4 linked regions of the Methanosarcina thermophila TM-1 genome follow. The main gene of each other region encodes a partner of the protein of the gene in region 2 in a complex. Links are inferred from orthologs where the notes say so. Each region holds a gene or a part of one and is shown on either strand. Other genes may lie near its edges.

The links.
Region 1: MSTHT_RS13910 (region 2) and MSTHT_RS05290 share a complex: the UniProt entries of both Methanocaldococcus jannaschii proteins name them as parts of the RNA polymerase complex. The link is inferred for Methanosarcina thermophila TM-1 from one-to-one orthologs.
Region 3: MSTHT_RS13910 (region 2) and MSTHT_RS05295 share a complex: the UniProt entries of both Methanocaldococcus jannaschii proteins name them as parts of the RNA polymerase complex. The link is inferred for Methanosarcina thermophila TM-1 from one-to-one orthologs.
Region 4: MSTHT_RS13910 (region 2) and rpoB share a complex: the UniProt entries of both Methanocaldococcus jannaschii proteins name them as parts of the RNA polymerase complex. The link is inferred for Methanosarcina thermophila TM-1 from one-to-one orthologs.

The regions. Positions count from the first base shown.
Region 1 is NZ_CP009501.1:1,241,790-1,246,886, reverse strand. Bases 1-2,732 are described here. They hold MSTHT_RS05290 (DNA-directed RNA polymerase subunit H), read right to left. Parts: upstream 1,619-2,732; coding sequence 1,382-1,618; downstream 1-1,381. Other genes in these bases: MSTHT_RS05280 (DJ-1/PfpI family protein), read right to left, coding at 2,549-2,732; MSTHT_RS05295 (DNA-directed RNA polymerase subunit B''), read right to left, coding at 1-1,168. In the rest of the region: more of MSTHT_RS05280, read right to left, coding at 2,733-3,100; MSTHT_RS05275 (PAS domain S-box protein), read right to left, coding at 3,444-5,097. UniProt on the Methanocaldococcus jannaschii protein: DNA-dependent RNA polymerase (RNAP) catalyzes the transcription of DNA into RNA using the four ribonucleoside triphosphates as substrates.
Region 2 is NZ_CP009501.1:370,780-375,883, reverse strand. Bases 1,186-3,924 are described here. They hold MSTHT_RS13910 (DNA-directed RNA polymerase subunit P), read left to right. Parts: upstream 1,186-2,355; coding sequence 2,356-2,493; downstream 2,494-3,924. Other genes in these bases: MSTHT_RS01690 (class I SAM-dependent methyltransferase), read right to left, coding at 2,927-3,673; MSTHT_RS01695 (50S ribosomal protein L37ae), read left to right, coding at 2,051-2,335; rrp42 (exosome complex protein Rrp42), read left to right, coding at 1,186-1,860. In the rest of the region: exosome complex exonuclease Rrp41, read left to right, coding at 1-1,076; more of rrp42, read left to right, coding at 1,060-1,185; MSTHT_RS01685 (ABC transporter ATP-binding protein), read left to right, coding at 4,455-5,104. UniProt on the Methanocaldococcus jannaschii protein: DNA-dependent RNA polymerase (RNAP) catalyzes the transcription of DNA into RNA using the four ribonucleoside triphosphates as substrates.
Region 3 is NZ_CP009501.1:1,245,087-1,248,016, reverse strand. It holds MSTHT_RS05295 (DNA-directed RNA polymerase subunit B''), read right to left. Parts: upstream 2,299-2,930; coding sequence 703-2,298; downstream 1-702. Other genes in the region: MSTHT_RS05290 (DNA-directed RNA polymerase subunit H), read right to left, coding at 2,512-2,748; rpoB (DNA-directed RNA polymerase subunit B), read right to left, coding at 1-688. UniProt on the Methanocaldococcus jannaschii protein: DNA-dependent RNA polymerase (RNAP) catalyzes the transcription of DNA into RNA using the four ribonucleoside triphosphates as substrates. The Rpo2 subunit (Rpo2N and Rpo2C in this organism) is implicated in DNA promoter recognition and in nucleotide binding.
Region 4 is NZ_CP009501.1:1,246,865-1,249,735, forward strand. It holds rpoB (DNA-directed RNA polymerase subunit B), read left to right. Parts: upstream 1-464; coding sequence 465-2,279; downstream 2,280-2,871. Other genes in the region: MSTHT_RS05295 (DNA-directed RNA polymerase subunit B''), read left to right, coding at 1-450; MSTHT_RS05305 (DNA-directed RNA polymerase subunit A'), read left to right, coding at 2,292-2,871. UniProt on the Methanocaldococcus jannaschii protein: DNA-dependent RNA polymerase (RNAP) catalyzes the transcription of DNA into RNA using the four ribonucleoside triphosphates as substrates. The Rpo2 subunit (Rpo2N and Rpo2C in this organism) is implicated in DNA promoter recognition and in nucleotide binding.

The sequences.
Region 1 (5,097 bases), 870 kb from region 2 along the record:
GGAGCTGGGATACACCTGTTCTTCCTCCAACCCAGTTTCCGGTTGCAAGAGGATGTTGCAGGCGGTCAGTGAGCACATCTGCCCTTACTATTGTGGCGACGTTGAGTTCTCTTTTCCTCATGTTTGCGCGCTCTAGCTGGTACTTTATGTCTCTTGCAAGTCTGTTGAAAGATACTCTGAAAAGATCTTCCATCAGATCACCTGCGAGTTTTAATCTTTTGTTTGCATAGTGGTCTTTGTCGTCTTCCGCACGCTTGCCAAGTGCCAGCTCAAAACAGGATTCAGCCATTCTTGCCAGGAAGTGAGCTTTGGAGATCCGGTCCCTTATATCGTTCCCAAGATGCGGGAACAGGTACCTGTCAATAACGTAATTTGCCCTTTTTATCTGGTATTCCTTTGCTTGGCCTGCAGCAACCCTTGCTCCTATTTTTTCGATTGCTTCCTCCTGGGTTTCGACTTCGGCTTCTTCCAGGTTCTCCAGCATAAACTTGATAATTTCGGGATCACTCGAAACAGCATTTACGATATCTTCGTCAGTTACTATCCCAAGCGCTCTCATAAGGGTAACAAAATATACCCTGCCTGAGATAGAAGGGAAAGAAACCTCAAGCAAGGATTTTCTTCCCCTTTCCACAATTACGAGTGCCCTGTATCCGCGTCTCTGGGAGAAAACTTTTGCAACCTCTATAGTGTCGCCGTACCTTTCACCATACTCTACAAGAATCTTATTAGGAGCGAGGTCCTCAAGGGTCATAACCACTCTTTCGGTACCGCCGATAATGAAGTATCCCCCTGGGTCAAGAGGATCTTCCCCATAGCGGATTTTTTCGCTTTCGCTAAGTCCTGGAAGGTTACAGACCTTGGATTTGACCATGATCGGAAGCTGCCCTATTTTTGCCTCCATTACCTCGGATTCAACCCCGTCTTTTACCACGCTCATCTCAAGATAAAGAGGGCCTGAGTACGAGAGGTTCCTGAGCCTTGCCTCATTGGGATAAAGTTTTTCAATTGCCCCGTCAGCTTCCTTTACCACAGGATGCTCTACCCGTATTTTGCCGAGTTTCAGGTAGGTGTCTTCGATATCGGTTTCTATTATTCTTTGTTCATCTATGATCTTTTGCAGCCCGTAATCTATAAACTTATTAAATGAGTCTATATGATGCTGCACTATTTTGTCCCGTGTAAAATAAGCCTGCGACAGTACATTAGTATCTATTACGATGATAGCACCCTCTTTGCTTTGTTATTATGAGAATTAAGGAGTTGTGATCTTCTGATCGGTATGCAGTTGTTAAATTTTTCTGTATGATGGTGCATAAAATTCAAAAAAACATTCCTTAAAGAATACATGAGATCATGCAAGCGGTCTACTCCCCTCCGCTTACTCGATCACAAGTCTGTAATACTCTGCCTCCCCCGCAGTTTGACTTTTTCTTGTGATTTTCACTACGTCTCCGACGACAGCTCCTATTTCTTTAACAACAGGATCCTGTGCTTTGATTTTCGGAAGTTGTTCCTTTTCAATGGAATACTTGCTTAAAATAGACTTTAACTCTCCCTCAGACATGATTTCATGTTTCGGGACCAACTCATGGTCGAGCAGGCTGAATTTTGTCAAATCCTTTCCTCCAAAAATAAAGTATTAAAAAAATTTAGTTAAACTCTCCAGCTAATGGCCTTCCGCCGGGTATAATAAAGAATATGGCGGGCCCGTAGGGATTTGAACCCTAGGCCGACTGGTTAAAAGCCAGTCGCTCTGCCTGACTGAGCTACGGGCCCAGTTGCTTTTCTACTTTACTAATTTACACCAGATGATTTTTCGTGCCATCCTGCTGCCCCGCTGCCTCAGGGAGCACCTCTCACACCGATGCAACCCTCTAATTACAGCTATTCTATAAATAGTTTCTGGTGAGATAATTTTTTCTTCCTCAATTTTTATGAATTTATGCTAAATTTCTTTCCTACTTTCAGGATTTTTCGAGATTTTTTCCTGATTTTGCTGGAAATCTATATGTACGATAATTTTCATTTTTTTAAGAGTAAGGCCAAAAACTAATTTACCTCTCAATAAATGCGGGTAAACGGGGATATTTGCCCCAATTCTGAAATTTGCCCCGATTCTGAATAACGCCCCGATTTCCCGTCAGTCAACCTTTCCCTTTCCAAAAATAAAGTCATTAGACTTCAAAAATAAAGTCATTAGACTTAAATTAATGTTTTTAAAACTAAACAATTTTAAAAAACTTAAGTAGAATAATTAATTCTTAATAATAAATTAATTCCTGGCTCTGCTGCCTGAGTCCCACAAACCTTTTCAAAAAATGCTTGAGCGCAAGCCTTTTCAAAAAACTGCTTGAGAGCAAACTCTTTAAAAAATGTTTAATCACAAACTTTTTAGAAAAAAGTTTGATCAAAAACCGGCGTGACTGCATGGTCAAGTGTTGTGAAAGTTGGTGATCAACCCGCACAATGGTTGTGCTTGAGCGAAAACGATGAGGAGGCTTGGTTTTGGGTAACATGATTCATTGGTGAGACTTTAGTGCCCTCTTTAAACCTTTATCTTTGCGCCAAGCAGTTCGACAAAGGCTCTTAACCAGGCAGGGTGGTTTGGCCAGGCTTGAGCTGTTACCAGATTTTTATCCGTAATTACGGGTTCAGACTGCCAATCAGCACCTGCTAGCCGGCATTCTGCAGCACATGCCGGATATGATGTTACCCGATATCCTTCCAGAACCTTAGCGGCTGCCAGAAGTTGCAAGCCGTGGCAAATGACTGCTACAGGCTTGCCAGCCTTAAAGAAGTCCTGTACGAGTTTAAGAGTATCATCATACATACGGATGTATTCAGGAGCTCTGCCACCCGGAACAACAAGACCTTCATATTCATTCACATTTACTTCGGAAGCGGGGATATCTACCGAGATATGATGCCCGGGAAGCTCAATATAGGTATCGAGCGTAGTAAAGTCATGTACGACCAGTTGCAGCATGTCACCGACTTTTTTATTGGGTGCCGATATATCCACCTTGTAGCCCAGCATCTGGAGTGATTGCTGAGGTACCTTAACCTCATAATCCTCAGCGCAATCCCCTGTTAAGATAAGGATTTTCTTTGAAATATGTTCCCCCCTTGTGGTTTTACCAATTTCTGAACTATAGAGTTTTTTTCCACAATAACCTGCTCAGTTCAAAAATCAGTGAACTAAATAATGCAACATCATTACATGAAAGGCATAATTTTACACATGGTAATGATGTAAAATGTAAGCACAATAACATTAGACTTTCAACATTATTAATTTTTTTCTTTATATAATCTTTCTCTGCCAGTTTAAAGCAATTCTGACAAATAATGAGTATCCTGATACAGTATGTAGCAAAAATAAGCCTGGAGAAATTGGTAATTGACTTGCCAGCCGTAAAGAAAGTTTGACCATAATCAGGTTAGAAAAGTAAAGTTTCTGGAGATTCCAAAGGCTCCTGATAAGTTTCCTGCTGCTTCTCTTCTACCGAGAACTCAATAATAAACTCAGTTCCGGAGTTCCTGTTCAATTCGAGTACTCCATCTAGCTGGTCTACCAGGATAGTTACCAGCTGTATCCCTAATGTGTCGGAATCTTCTATATTAAGGCTCTCAGGTATACCTGTTCCGTTGTCTGAAATGGTTAGCGTGTAATTTTTACATTTGCGCCCTTCATTTTTGCCTTTGAGCTTATCGTTCTTGAATTTTCGATTTTCTTCCCTGGAAAGCTTAATCCGAATTTCTCCAGATTTTTTGTCTGGAAATGCGTGTTTGAGGGAGTTTGATACAAGTTCGTTGACAACCATTCCTAAAGGAACTGCGGTATCCATGTCAAAAAAAGTATTTTCCTCGATTTCCAGACGCAGATTGATTCCTGAGGCTCCGACATTATAACACCTTAAGAGATCCTCGGTCAGCTTCTGCAGGTATGCTCCAAAATTAAGTGTGCTGACCTCTCGCGATCCATACAGCTCCTCATGAATAAGAGCCATAGAAATAACCCTGTTCTGGCTGTCCTTGAATGCTGCAAGGACTTTTGAAGGGTCATAACTGTCACTACCAGCGAATTTCTCAGCCTGAAGATCAAGCAGGGATGAGATGACCTGAAGGTTATTTTTTATCCGATGGTGGATTTCTTTTTTACGAGCTTCTTCAATCCTTTTTAGCACATTTTCAGCCTTTTTCTTTTCCGTGATATCTTTCATTATCCCGAAGACTTTATTTGTGAGATAATTTCCTTTTTGAAGGCAAACAACATGCTCCTCGATATAAATATATTCTCCATCCTTCCTTCTAAAACGATATTCCAGGTGGCAATTTCTCTTACTTTCAGCGTTTTTTGTGTTCTGGATGTAATCATTCATTTTCTGGTTCCAGACTCTTACCTGGTCGTCAGGGTGGACATTATTTATCCATAGTTCAATCCCGATATTCGTCAGTTCTTCCTGAGTATATCCCGTGACCTTTTCTATGGCACCTGCCCAGTAAATTTTACCATCCTCAATATCGTATTCGTATATGAGCTGCCCTGTCTGCTCCGCAATTATACGATACCTTTCCTCACTTCTCTGAAGCCTCTCTTCGGCTTTTTTGCTCTCGGTTATATCTCTGGCAATTATCGAGACTGCTGCAAGTTCTCCGGAGATGTCAAAAATCGGGGAAAGGGTCATTGACACGTCTATAATCCTGCCGTCTTTTCTTACCCGTGAGGTTTCATACTGGTGAACCTTTTCTCCCCGTTTAACCATCTCAAGTAATCTTTTTGATTCATTATTCAATTCAGATGGTATTAAGAAATCTGCGGGCTTGCCCAGAGCTTCCTCAGCCGAATACCCATAGATCTGCTCTGCCCCTTTATTCCAGCTTGTAATAATTCCGTCAAGCGATTTTGTTATAATAGCATCATTTGATGATTCCACAACATTTGCTAAGTTCTGGATTTTTTCCTCGGATTTTTTACGTTCAATGGAATACTGGATAGAACGTATCAGTAATTTTCCGTCTACCTGCCCTTTGACCAAGTAGTCTTGAGCACCTTGCTTTACGGCATTGATTCCGAGCCTTTCATCAGTCATA
Region 2 (5,104 bases):
TAGCTCTTGCCGATGCAGGCATTCCAATGAAGGGACTGATAACTTCCTGTGCTTTTGGAAAAGTTGACGGGCAGATAGTACTCGACCTTAACAAGGAAGAGGATAATTATGGTGAGGCGGATTTTCCTGTTGCAATGACTCAGGATGGAGATATTACCCTGCTCCAGATGGACGGACATCTCACTCCCGAAGAAATCAAGAAAGGTCTTGAACTTGTAAAGAAGGGCTGCAAAGAAATTCTTGAAATTCAGCGGGCAGTCCTGAGAAAGAAGTTTGAAACTCCTGTCGAGGAGCCTGAAGAAGAGACCGAAGAGGCTGAAATTGAAGCTGTGGAAGCTGAACCTTCTCTTGAATACGCTCCGGAAGCAGCGGTTGTAGAAGAAATTATTGAGGAAGCCGGGGAGTTTGAGGAAGAGCTTTCCCAGGAAACGGTTGAAGCCTGTGCTGTTGATGAAGAAGCTTCCGAGTGCGAAAAACTCGAAGAAATCATTAAAGAGGCTGAGGCTGAAGTAATAGAAGCGGAAGCTATAGAAGAAGTAATTGAAACAGAAATCGAAGAAGAAGCTGAAGAGGAAGCTTTAGAAGCTGAAACTGAGTTTGAAGCTGCTTTTGAGGCTTCTTATGAGGAATTTGCCGAGTCTGTGGTGACTGGAAAACTTTGTCCCGAAAAAACTGTTTCTGAAAAAGCAGAATTAGAGCCTGAAATCGAGGAATTTGCTGAAGAAAAACCCGAGATTGAGGAAAAACCTGAGATTGAGGAAAAACCTGAGATTGAGGAAAAACCTGAGATTGAGGAAAAACCTGAGATTGAGGAAAAACCTGAGATTGAGGAAAAACCTGAGATCGAGGCAAAACCTGAGATTGAGGAAAAACCTGAGATTGAGGAAGAAGCCGGGATTGAAAAGGCTGCTTCAGAAGAAGCTTTTGAATCCAAACCAGAGATCGAGCCTGAAGCTGAATCCAGGGAAAAGGCAGTAGAAGCCGAAGAAGTGCCCGTAGAAGAGGAGTGCAAAGGACCCTGGAAGGTAGTGAAGGATCCCTCTGAATCTGGAAGCAGAGGTGAAAACTATGAGTGAAGTTATTGCCACACTTAAGAAGGACTACATTTACAACCTTATGATTAAGGGGAAACGCCAGGATGGGCGCGGCTTTAAAGATTTCAGGGATATCAAGCTCGAGACGAATGTTATCGCAAAAGCTGAGGGTTCGGCAAAAGTGACATTGGGAAATACCCAGGTGCTTGTAGGTGTCAAGCTTCAGACAGGAACCCCTTTTCCGGATTCTCAGGACGAAGGCGTGATTATTACCAACCTGGAACTCAATCCTATTGCTTCCCCCGAGTTTGAGCCGGGCCCACCCAGAGAAGAAGCAATCGAGATGGCAAGAGTTGTAGACAGGGGAATCCGGGAATCGGGCGCAATTGATATAAAGAAGCTTTGCATAACCGTTGGAGAATCCGTCTGGATCGTCTTTATAGATGTCCACGTCCTCAATGACGATGGAAATATCATTGATGCATCCTGTCTCGCTGCTATTGCGGCTCTTATGACCACTATTATCCCAAACGAGCAGCAGGGAATCGGGCCAAATGTGCCCCTTCCAATGAAAGAACTTCCTGTGGGCGTGACTCTTGCCAAGATAGGTTCAAAGCTCATGGTGGACCCTTCTCTGGATGAGGAAGCCGTTTGTGAGACAAAACTGACTGTGGTCTCAGGTTCGGATGGAGCCGTTGTAGGCATGCAAAAAATGGGCTCTGCTCCTTTAACCGAGGCTGAGGTGCTGGAAGCAATCGATATAGCGTGCGAAAAGGCAGCCGAACTCAGGGAACTTTACCTGAAGGATCTGGTAAGACAGGAATGATTTAGTAGGAATGGTTCAGGCAGGATTAATTAAATATAAATATGAAATGCCAGTATTACGGTCTAAGTACACGGCAATAAGTGACAAAGGAATCTGAGAAGCTGGGTTTCAGGGATCTGACCCATGTGCCAGCAGGTTCAGATTGAGTCTTTTCGAATTAAACGTTTACATTTATAAGGAGTTATTAACGATGGCAAAAAAGTTTACTAAGAAAGGAAGAATTTCCAGATCAGCAGGCAGATTTGGTCCCAGATACGGAAGAAAGGATAGGAAGCTTGTTGCAGACCTGGAAGAACGCATGCGAGCTCCGCATGTATGTGTAAAATGCGCCCGCCCGACCGTTAAAAGAATCGGAACCGGTATCTGGAAGTGCAGCAAGTGCGGGCACACCTTCGCTGGGGGGACCTATATTCCATATACCAGTGTAGGTCAGACTCTTCTGCGCACCATGAAGAATGTTGCTGAGGCAAAGTGAATCTGTAAGGTTGTGGTTGTATGGGATACAAATGCACTCGATGTAAGCAGAAAGTGGAAATCGACTACGAGTACACAGGTATAAGATGTCCCTACTGCGGGCACAGAATCCTGGTAAAAGAGCGTCCTACAACCATCAAGCGCATTAAGGCCGAATAAAGGAGTTTCTTTATAATTTTTCGGCAAGCAAATGAAGTATTAGATAAAGACCGGGCTTCTGTGAACATGAGCCCTACTATCTAATCCTACTATCTAATTATTCGATGTATAGGATAAACAGAAAAACGAATACTTTTAAAAATATATTTTCTATCAAGGTTAAAGATCTGAAAATTTATTTTGAAATAATCCCCTGATTTCTTCTGTAGTATCTGGGTTCAGTTCCAGAAATGGCTTAATACCAGGTTTATATGATCTTGTTTCCCAATGGAAGTAAAGATCGACATCTTTGCCGAAAATTTCTTTTTAACTTCTTTTGCTTGCTAATTGAGGTTGTTCGAAGAAAAGAATTGAACGGTATTGCCTAAGATTTCTGACAGTTTATTTTTTAACAATTTAAAAACCTAGTTCCCCTGCAACAGAGTTATAATAACTATCTTTTAACAGCCTTTATACAATAAATAGGATGAGCATAGTCGAGCTTATCCAGAAGGCTCCCTTTTTTCCTGGCTGAACGGCAGAGGGAATCCATACGCTCAATATTAATCTTCTCAAAACCTGCATCGTTTAAGAACCTGAATACCCGGTCAGGTTTCAAGCTATAAAGAGGCAGGTCGTTTTTAATCAGGTTATAGTGTTGCTTATAGGGATTTTGGTGTTTTCTTTCCTTTATGGAACGTATGCAATCCGATACCGTACGTATCGATCTCAGGAATATCCCTGAGTTGAACCAGTCGCCGTCGATAGCAATGACCATTCCGTCTTTCTTCAATACCCGCCCCCACTCGGACAGAGCTTTTTGCGGGTTAGGAAGCGTCCACAGGAGAAATTTGCTGGATACTACGTCAAATTGCATGTCCGGAAACGGCAGATCCTCTGCATCTCCCTGAATGAAATTTATGTCCAGAGATCTCTTCAAGGCATTTTTTCTAGCTTTATCCAGCATATTGGTTGAAAGGTCAACTGCAGTCACATGATGTCCCATCTCTGCAAACATCAAAGCAAGTTGACCTGGACCTGTACCGACATCGAGAATTTCGAGCTGTTCTCTTCGGTTTAATGCTGATGAAAGCATGTTTTTCCAAGCAGTGCGCTCTTCTTCTGAGTATTCTACAATGCCAGTGCTATAAACCTCACTGCGGTAATCCCAGTAATCTCTAATCATTTCTTTAATTTCCATATGTTCACCCATAAGATGAGTTAAGAAAATCATTTGCCTAAGGGCAAATTAATTAAAATGACCAAGTGTGTGAATAAATATCTCATTAAACGTAACACTATATCTTATAAGCATATAAAATATTAACTTTTTTTAACATTAGTTTGAATCGATATAATAAAATCCGTAAGATTTGATATAATAAAATCCATAAGAATGAGTAAGATAGAAAAAAGAAAAATCCGCTTAAAAATGTAAGTTTACAGGAAACAATGAGAAAACAGAAATGAGAAACAATTGATTTTTCTGTCATAGGAATGAGAGAAAAGAGACAGTAAATCTCTAACCAAATACCTGAAAATCAACATTAAATTTATTAAACTCCTGTAAAGCAGAATTAAACTATTCTCAGAATTATTTAGCAGCAGTTTTGATCAATAATAACCTTAAATCAAAATTTAAGGTATGTCTTAAAAGCCGTATCTTAAAAAATGCATCTAAAAGGTATATCTTAAAAGAAACATTATTGTTACTTTTATCCTCATATTTTTGCAATAAAAATGAACCAATATTATTACTTTTACATACAGGATAAATTCGAAAGTTTTATAATGATCATGTTTTATGTTTATTCCTAGCATAAAAATTTAGAAATTATTAATATTTAGTTTTATTAAATTCATTATTCATATGATATAGTGTTTTAAAAATGAAAAACATTGGAAGTATCTGTTATAAAAAACTACTCCAGCAAATGCAGGAGCGTTGCTTTATATCCAAATTAATAAGAGAGTGATTTTTATTGAATTTACTCACAATTTCCAGTTTATACGTGGATTTTCCCACTGACGACGGTCTGGTCAGGGCAGTAAATGGGGTAGACCTTTCCATAAAAATGAATGAAGTTTTAGGACTTATCGGGGAATCAGGCTGTGGCAAAAGCGTACTTGGACTTTCTGTCATGAGGTTACTGCAGGAAGATGTTATTCTCAAAGGGGAGATTCTCTACTGTGGAAAAAACCTGTATTCGATTGAAGAAGACGCCATGAGAAAACTCAGGGGCAAGGAAATTGGCGTGATACTCCAGAACCCTGGAAGTTCTCTTAATCCAGGATTGACAGTCGGCTCTCAGATAGCTGAGCCTATAATGTTGCATAAAAAAGTAAAAGGCAGCCTGGCTATTGAGATGGCAGAGAAGCTTCTGGGGCTCGTAAAGATCAAAGAACCTCGGAAAAGAGCAAAAAATTACCCTCACCAGTTTAGCGGAGGGATGAAAGAGCGGGCAGTAATAGCCATGGGTATTGCCAGTGAACCTCGATTTATCATTGCCGATGAACCAACAAAGGGTCTGGATATAACTGTAAAAAGGAAAATAGTGAGACTTTTAAGAGACATTTCTGAAAAAAATACGATGTTAATCATCACCCATGACCTGGAGGTTGCAGAGAAAGT
Region 3 (2,930 bases), 870 kb from region 2 along the record:
CGATTGAGCCTTTGTTAATAACCAGGGCATCTTCAATATTATATCCTTCATAAGACAGGACTGCAACCACGAAGTTCTGCCCTGCGGGTCTATCGTCAAAGCCTATTGCATCCGAGGTTCTGGTAGTGGTAAGTGCCTTTTGAGGATAGTGAAGGATATGGGCGCGGGTATCAGGTCTGAGTTTCTGGTTAGCAGTTGCAACCCCGATACACTGCTTGATCATGGCTGCACCCATAGTGTTACGCGGAGATGAATTGTGTTCCGGATAAGGCACCATTCCTGTAGAAATCCCTAATATAAGTTCGGGATCGATCTCCATGTGCGTGTGCTTTGGAGTAATGTCAGCCTCATAGAGCGCAATATAGGCATTTTCTTCTTCTTCGGCATCGAGATACTCTATACAGCCCTCTTTTACCAGGTCATCAAAAGTGATTTCCTTGTTCTTAAGTCTCTCTATGTGATCAGGGGTTATTTTCAGAGCTCCGTTCTCCACAACTAAGAGGGGCCTTCTTGCTCTGCCCATATCGGAGTTTATAATTACTTCTCTTGTGTTATCGTTAAGAGCGACATTTACCTGTCTGGATATGAATCCCTGACGCCTCATTTTTCTGAGCTCTTCTACAAGCTCTGCAGGGTTATCATGGGTTCCGACAAGCTCCCCGTTTATGAATACTTTTGCTTTAGCCATCTGACATCGACCCCTCAATCATCGTACATAGATCCGAGATCATCCATATCTGAATAATCGTAGAATTCATCATCTTTATATTTGGTTTCAATTTCTGAAGGCTCTTCAAACTCTTCTATAATCTCTTCTCCGAACTCGTCAAGCAGGGTTTCCTTCAGTTTGGGTGGAAGTTCGGGTACTTTTACAACCACAGGCTCGACATTCAGGTCGTAGAGTATTTTCTTCAAGCTATCGGTATCCTCTATTCCTGTTGAAAGCTCAACCATTTCGGCAAAGTTTTTCACCAGTCCACAGTTCGGGCCTTCAGGAGTTTCCGAGGGACAGAGCCTCCCCCACTGGGTTGCGTGAAGGTCTCTTGCCTCGAAGTGAGGCTGGGCACGTGAAAGCGGAGATATTACACGGCGCAGGTGGGAGAGCGTTGAGATATAGTCGTTCCTATCAAGGAGCTGGGATACACCTGTTCTTCCTCCAACCCAGTTTCCGGTTGCAAGAGGATGTTGCAGGCGGTCAGTGAGCACATCTGCCCTTACTATTGTGGCGACGTTGAGTTCTCTTTTCCTCATGTTTGCGCGCTCTAGCTGGTACTTTATGTCTCTTGCAAGTCTGTTGAAAGATACTCTGAAAAGATCTTCCATCAGATCACCTGCGAGTTTTAATCTTTTGTTTGCATAGTGGTCTTTGTCGTCTTCCGCACGCTTGCCAAGTGCCAGCTCAAAACAGGATTCAGCCATTCTTGCCAGGAAGTGAGCTTTGGAGATCCGGTCCCTTATATCGTTCCCAAGATGCGGGAACAGGTACCTGTCAATAACGTAATTTGCCCTTTTTATCTGGTATTCCTTTGCTTGGCCTGCAGCAACCCTTGCTCCTATTTTTTCGATTGCTTCCTCCTGGGTTTCGACTTCGGCTTCTTCCAGGTTCTCCAGCATAAACTTGATAATTTCGGGATCACTCGAAACAGCATTTACGATATCTTCGTCAGTTACTATCCCAAGCGCTCTCATAAGGGTAACAAAATATACCCTGCCTGAGATAGAAGGGAAAGAAACCTCAAGCAAGGATTTTCTTCCCCTTTCCACAATTACGAGTGCCCTGTATCCGCGTCTCTGGGAGAAAACTTTTGCAACCTCTATAGTGTCGCCGTACCTTTCACCATACTCTACAAGAATCTTATTAGGAGCGAGGTCCTCAAGGGTCATAACCACTCTTTCGGTACCGCCGATAATGAAGTATCCCCCTGGGTCAAGAGGATCTTCCCCATAGCGGATTTTTTCGCTTTCGCTAAGTCCTGGAAGGTTACAGACCTTGGATTTGACCATGATCGGAAGCTGCCCTATTTTTGCCTCCATTACCTCGGATTCAACCCCGTCTTTTACCACGCTCATCTCAAGATAAAGAGGGCCTGAGTACGAGAGGTTCCTGAGCCTTGCCTCATTGGGATAAAGTTTTTCAATTGCCCCGTCAGCTTCCTTTACCACAGGATGCTCTACCCGTATTTTGCCGAGTTTCAGGTAGGTGTCTTCGATATCGGTTTCTATTATTCTTTGTTCATCTATGATCTTTTGCAGCCCGTAATCTATAAACTTATTAAATGAGTCTATATGATGCTGCACTATTTTGTCCCGTGTAAAATAAGCCTGCGACAGTACATTAGTATCTATTACGATGATAGCACCCTCTTTGCTTTGTTATTATGAGAATTAAGGAGTTGTGATCTTCTGATCGGTATGCAGTTGTTAAATTTTTCTGTATGATGGTGCATAAAATTCAAAAAAACATTCCTTAAAGAATACATGAGATCATGCAAGCGGTCTACTCCCCTCCGCTTACTCGATCACAAGTCTGTAATACTCTGCCTCCCCCGCAGTTTGACTTTTTCTTGTGATTTTCACTACGTCTCCGACGACAGCTCCTATTTCTTTAACAACAGGATCCTGTGCTTTGATTTTCGGAAGTTGTTCCTTTTCAATGGAATACTTGCTTAAAATAGACTTTAACTCTCCCTCAGACATGATTTCATGTTTCGGGACCAACTCATGGTCGAGCAGGCTGAATTTTGTCAAATCCTTTCCTCCAAAAATAAAGTATTAAAAAAATTTAGTTAAACTCTCCAGCTAATGGCCTTCCGCCGGGTATAATAAAGAATATGGCGGGCCCGTAGGGATTTGAACCCTAGGCCGACTGGTTAAAAGCCAGTCGCTCTGCCTGACTGAGCTACGGGCCCAGTTGCTTTTCTACTTTACTA
Region 4 (2,871 bases), 870 kb from region 2 along the record:
AGAACAGGTGTATCCCAGCTCCTTGATAGGAACGACTATATCTCAACGCTCTCCCACCTGCGCCGTGTAATATCTCCGCTTTCACGTGCCCAGCCTCACTTCGAGGCAAGAGACCTTCACGCAACCCAGTGGGGGAGGCTCTGTCCCTCGGAAACTCCTGAAGGCCCGAACTGTGGACTGGTGAAAAACTTTGCCGAAATGGTTGAGCTTTCAACAGGAATAGAGGATACCGATAGCTTGAAGAAAATACTCTACGACCTGAATGTCGAGCCTGTGGTTGTAAAAGTACCCGAACTTCCACCCAAACTGAAGGAAACCCTGCTTGACGAGTTCGGAGAAGAGATTATAGAAGAGTTTGAAGAGCCTTCAGAAATTGAAACCAAATATAAAGATGATGAATTCTACGATTATTCAGATATGGATGATCTCGGATCTATGTACGATGATTGAGGGGTCGATGTCAGATGGCTAAAGCAAAAGTATTCATAAACGGGGAGCTTGTCGGAACCCATGATAACCCTGCAGAGCTTGTAGAAGAGCTCAGAAAAATGAGGCGTCAGGGATTCATATCCAGACAGGTAAATGTCGCTCTTAACGATAACACAAGAGAAGTAATTATAAACTCCGATATGGGCAGAGCAAGAAGGCCCCTCTTAGTTGTGGAGAACGGAGCTCTGAAAATAACCCCTGATCACATAGAGAGACTTAAGAACAAGGAAATCACTTTTGATGACCTGGTAAAAGAGGGCTGTATAGAGTATCTCGATGCCGAAGAAGAAGAAAATGCCTATATTGCGCTCTATGAGGCTGACATTACTCCAAAGCACACGCACATGGAGATCGATCCCGAACTTATATTAGGGATTTCTACAGGAATGGTGCCTTATCCGGAACACAATTCATCTCCGCGTAACACTATGGGTGCAGCCATGATCAAGCAGTGTATCGGGGTTGCAACTGCTAACCAGAAACTCAGACCTGATACCCGCGCCCATATCCTTCACTATCCTCAAAAGGCACTTACCACTACCAGAACCTCGGATGCAATAGGCTTTGACGATAGACCCGCAGGGCAGAACTTCGTGGTTGCAGTCCTGTCTTATGAAGGATATAATATTGAAGATGCCCTGGTTATTAACAAAGGCTCAATCGAAAGAGGTCTTGGGAGAAGTCACTTCCTCAGAACTTTCGAAGGTGAAGAAAGAAGGTATCCTGGCGGACAGGAAGATAAGTTTGAGATTCCCGATTCCGAATACCGTGGAGCTCGCAGCGCAGAAGCGTATGCTAATCTGGATGTCGATGGGCTTGTAAACCCAGAGACCCCAGTCGGACCTAACGACGTGCTGATCGGGAAGACCAGCCCTCCAAGATTCCTTGAAGAACCGTCAGATTTCGGGATTGCGGTTGAGCAGAGGAGAGAAAGCTCTGTCACCATGCGGTCCAACGAAAAAGGAATTGTTGATACAGTTATTTTAACCGAGTCCATTAACAGAACGAGACTTGCAAAGGTAAAGGTAAGAGACGAAAGAATTCCAGATATAGGAGATAAATTCGCCTCAAGACACGGACAAAAAGGTGTTATAGGTCTTAAAGTTCCGATTGCAGATATGCCGTTTACAGAATCCGGTCTAACCCCTGACCTGATTATTAACCCGCATGCAATTCCTTCCCGTATGACTGTAGGTCACGTTCTGGAAATGATTGGCGGGAAAGTAGCTTCCATGGAAGGCCGAAGAGTAAATGCGACAGCTTTCTCCGGAGAAAAAGAAGAAGACCTTAGAGAAGCCCTGAAAAGGCATGGGTTTGCCCATACCGGAAAAGAGATTTTCTACGATGGAGCGACAGGCAGAATGATTCCGGCAGATGTCTTTGTTGGGGTTATTCTCTACCAGAAACTGCACCATATGGTCACTTCCAAGATGCATGCAAGGTCACGCGGGCCTGTACAAGTGCTTACTCGCCAGCCAACTGAAGGTCGAGCCAGAGAAGGTGGTCTCAGATTCGGAGAAATGGAGCGTGATGTGCTGGTAGGGCACGGAGCTGCCATGTCGTTGAAAGAGAGGCTGCTTGATGAATCGGATAAAGTTGTGGAACTTGTCTGCTCTCACTGTGGAATGATTGCAACGTATGACAAGCAGCGGAATATTTCATTCTGCTCAGCCTGCGGGGCTGACACGGACATATATCCTGTGGAAATGAGCTACGCATTCAAACTGCTGCTTGACGAAATAAAATCCCTGGGAGTCGCACCCAGGCTTAATCTTGAAGATGCGGTATGAGGTGAGGTAGATATGGCAAACATACCTCCTATTCCGAAAAGAATTGCTTCTATTAAATTTGGCTTAATGTCCCCTAAGGAAATCCGTAGGATGAGCGCAACGCCAATTATCACAGCTGACACGTATGACGATGACGGATTCCCAATTGACATGGGGCTTATGGACACGAGACTCGGGGTTATTGACCCCGGGCTTCGCTGCAAAACTTGCTCAGGGAGAGCAGGCGAATGTCCAGGACACTTCGGACATATTGAACTTGTTGCTCCAGTAGTCCATGTAGGTTTCAACAAAGTAATCCGAAAACTCCTCAGGGCAACCTGCAGGAAATGCAGCAGGCTTCTCCTTGAGCCTGCACAGAAACAGTACTTTCTGGAGCACCTTTCAGGTATTGAGGAAATCGGGCATATGCCTGATGACCTGATCAATGAGGCATACAAGGAAGCCAGCAAAGTAAAGGTCTGTCCTTACTGCAATGAGGAACAGCTCGAAATTAAATTCGAAAAACCCACTGAATACCTTGAGAATGGGGAGAAGCTGACACCTACTGAAATAAGGGACCGCTTCGAGAACATTCCTGACGAGGATATTCAGG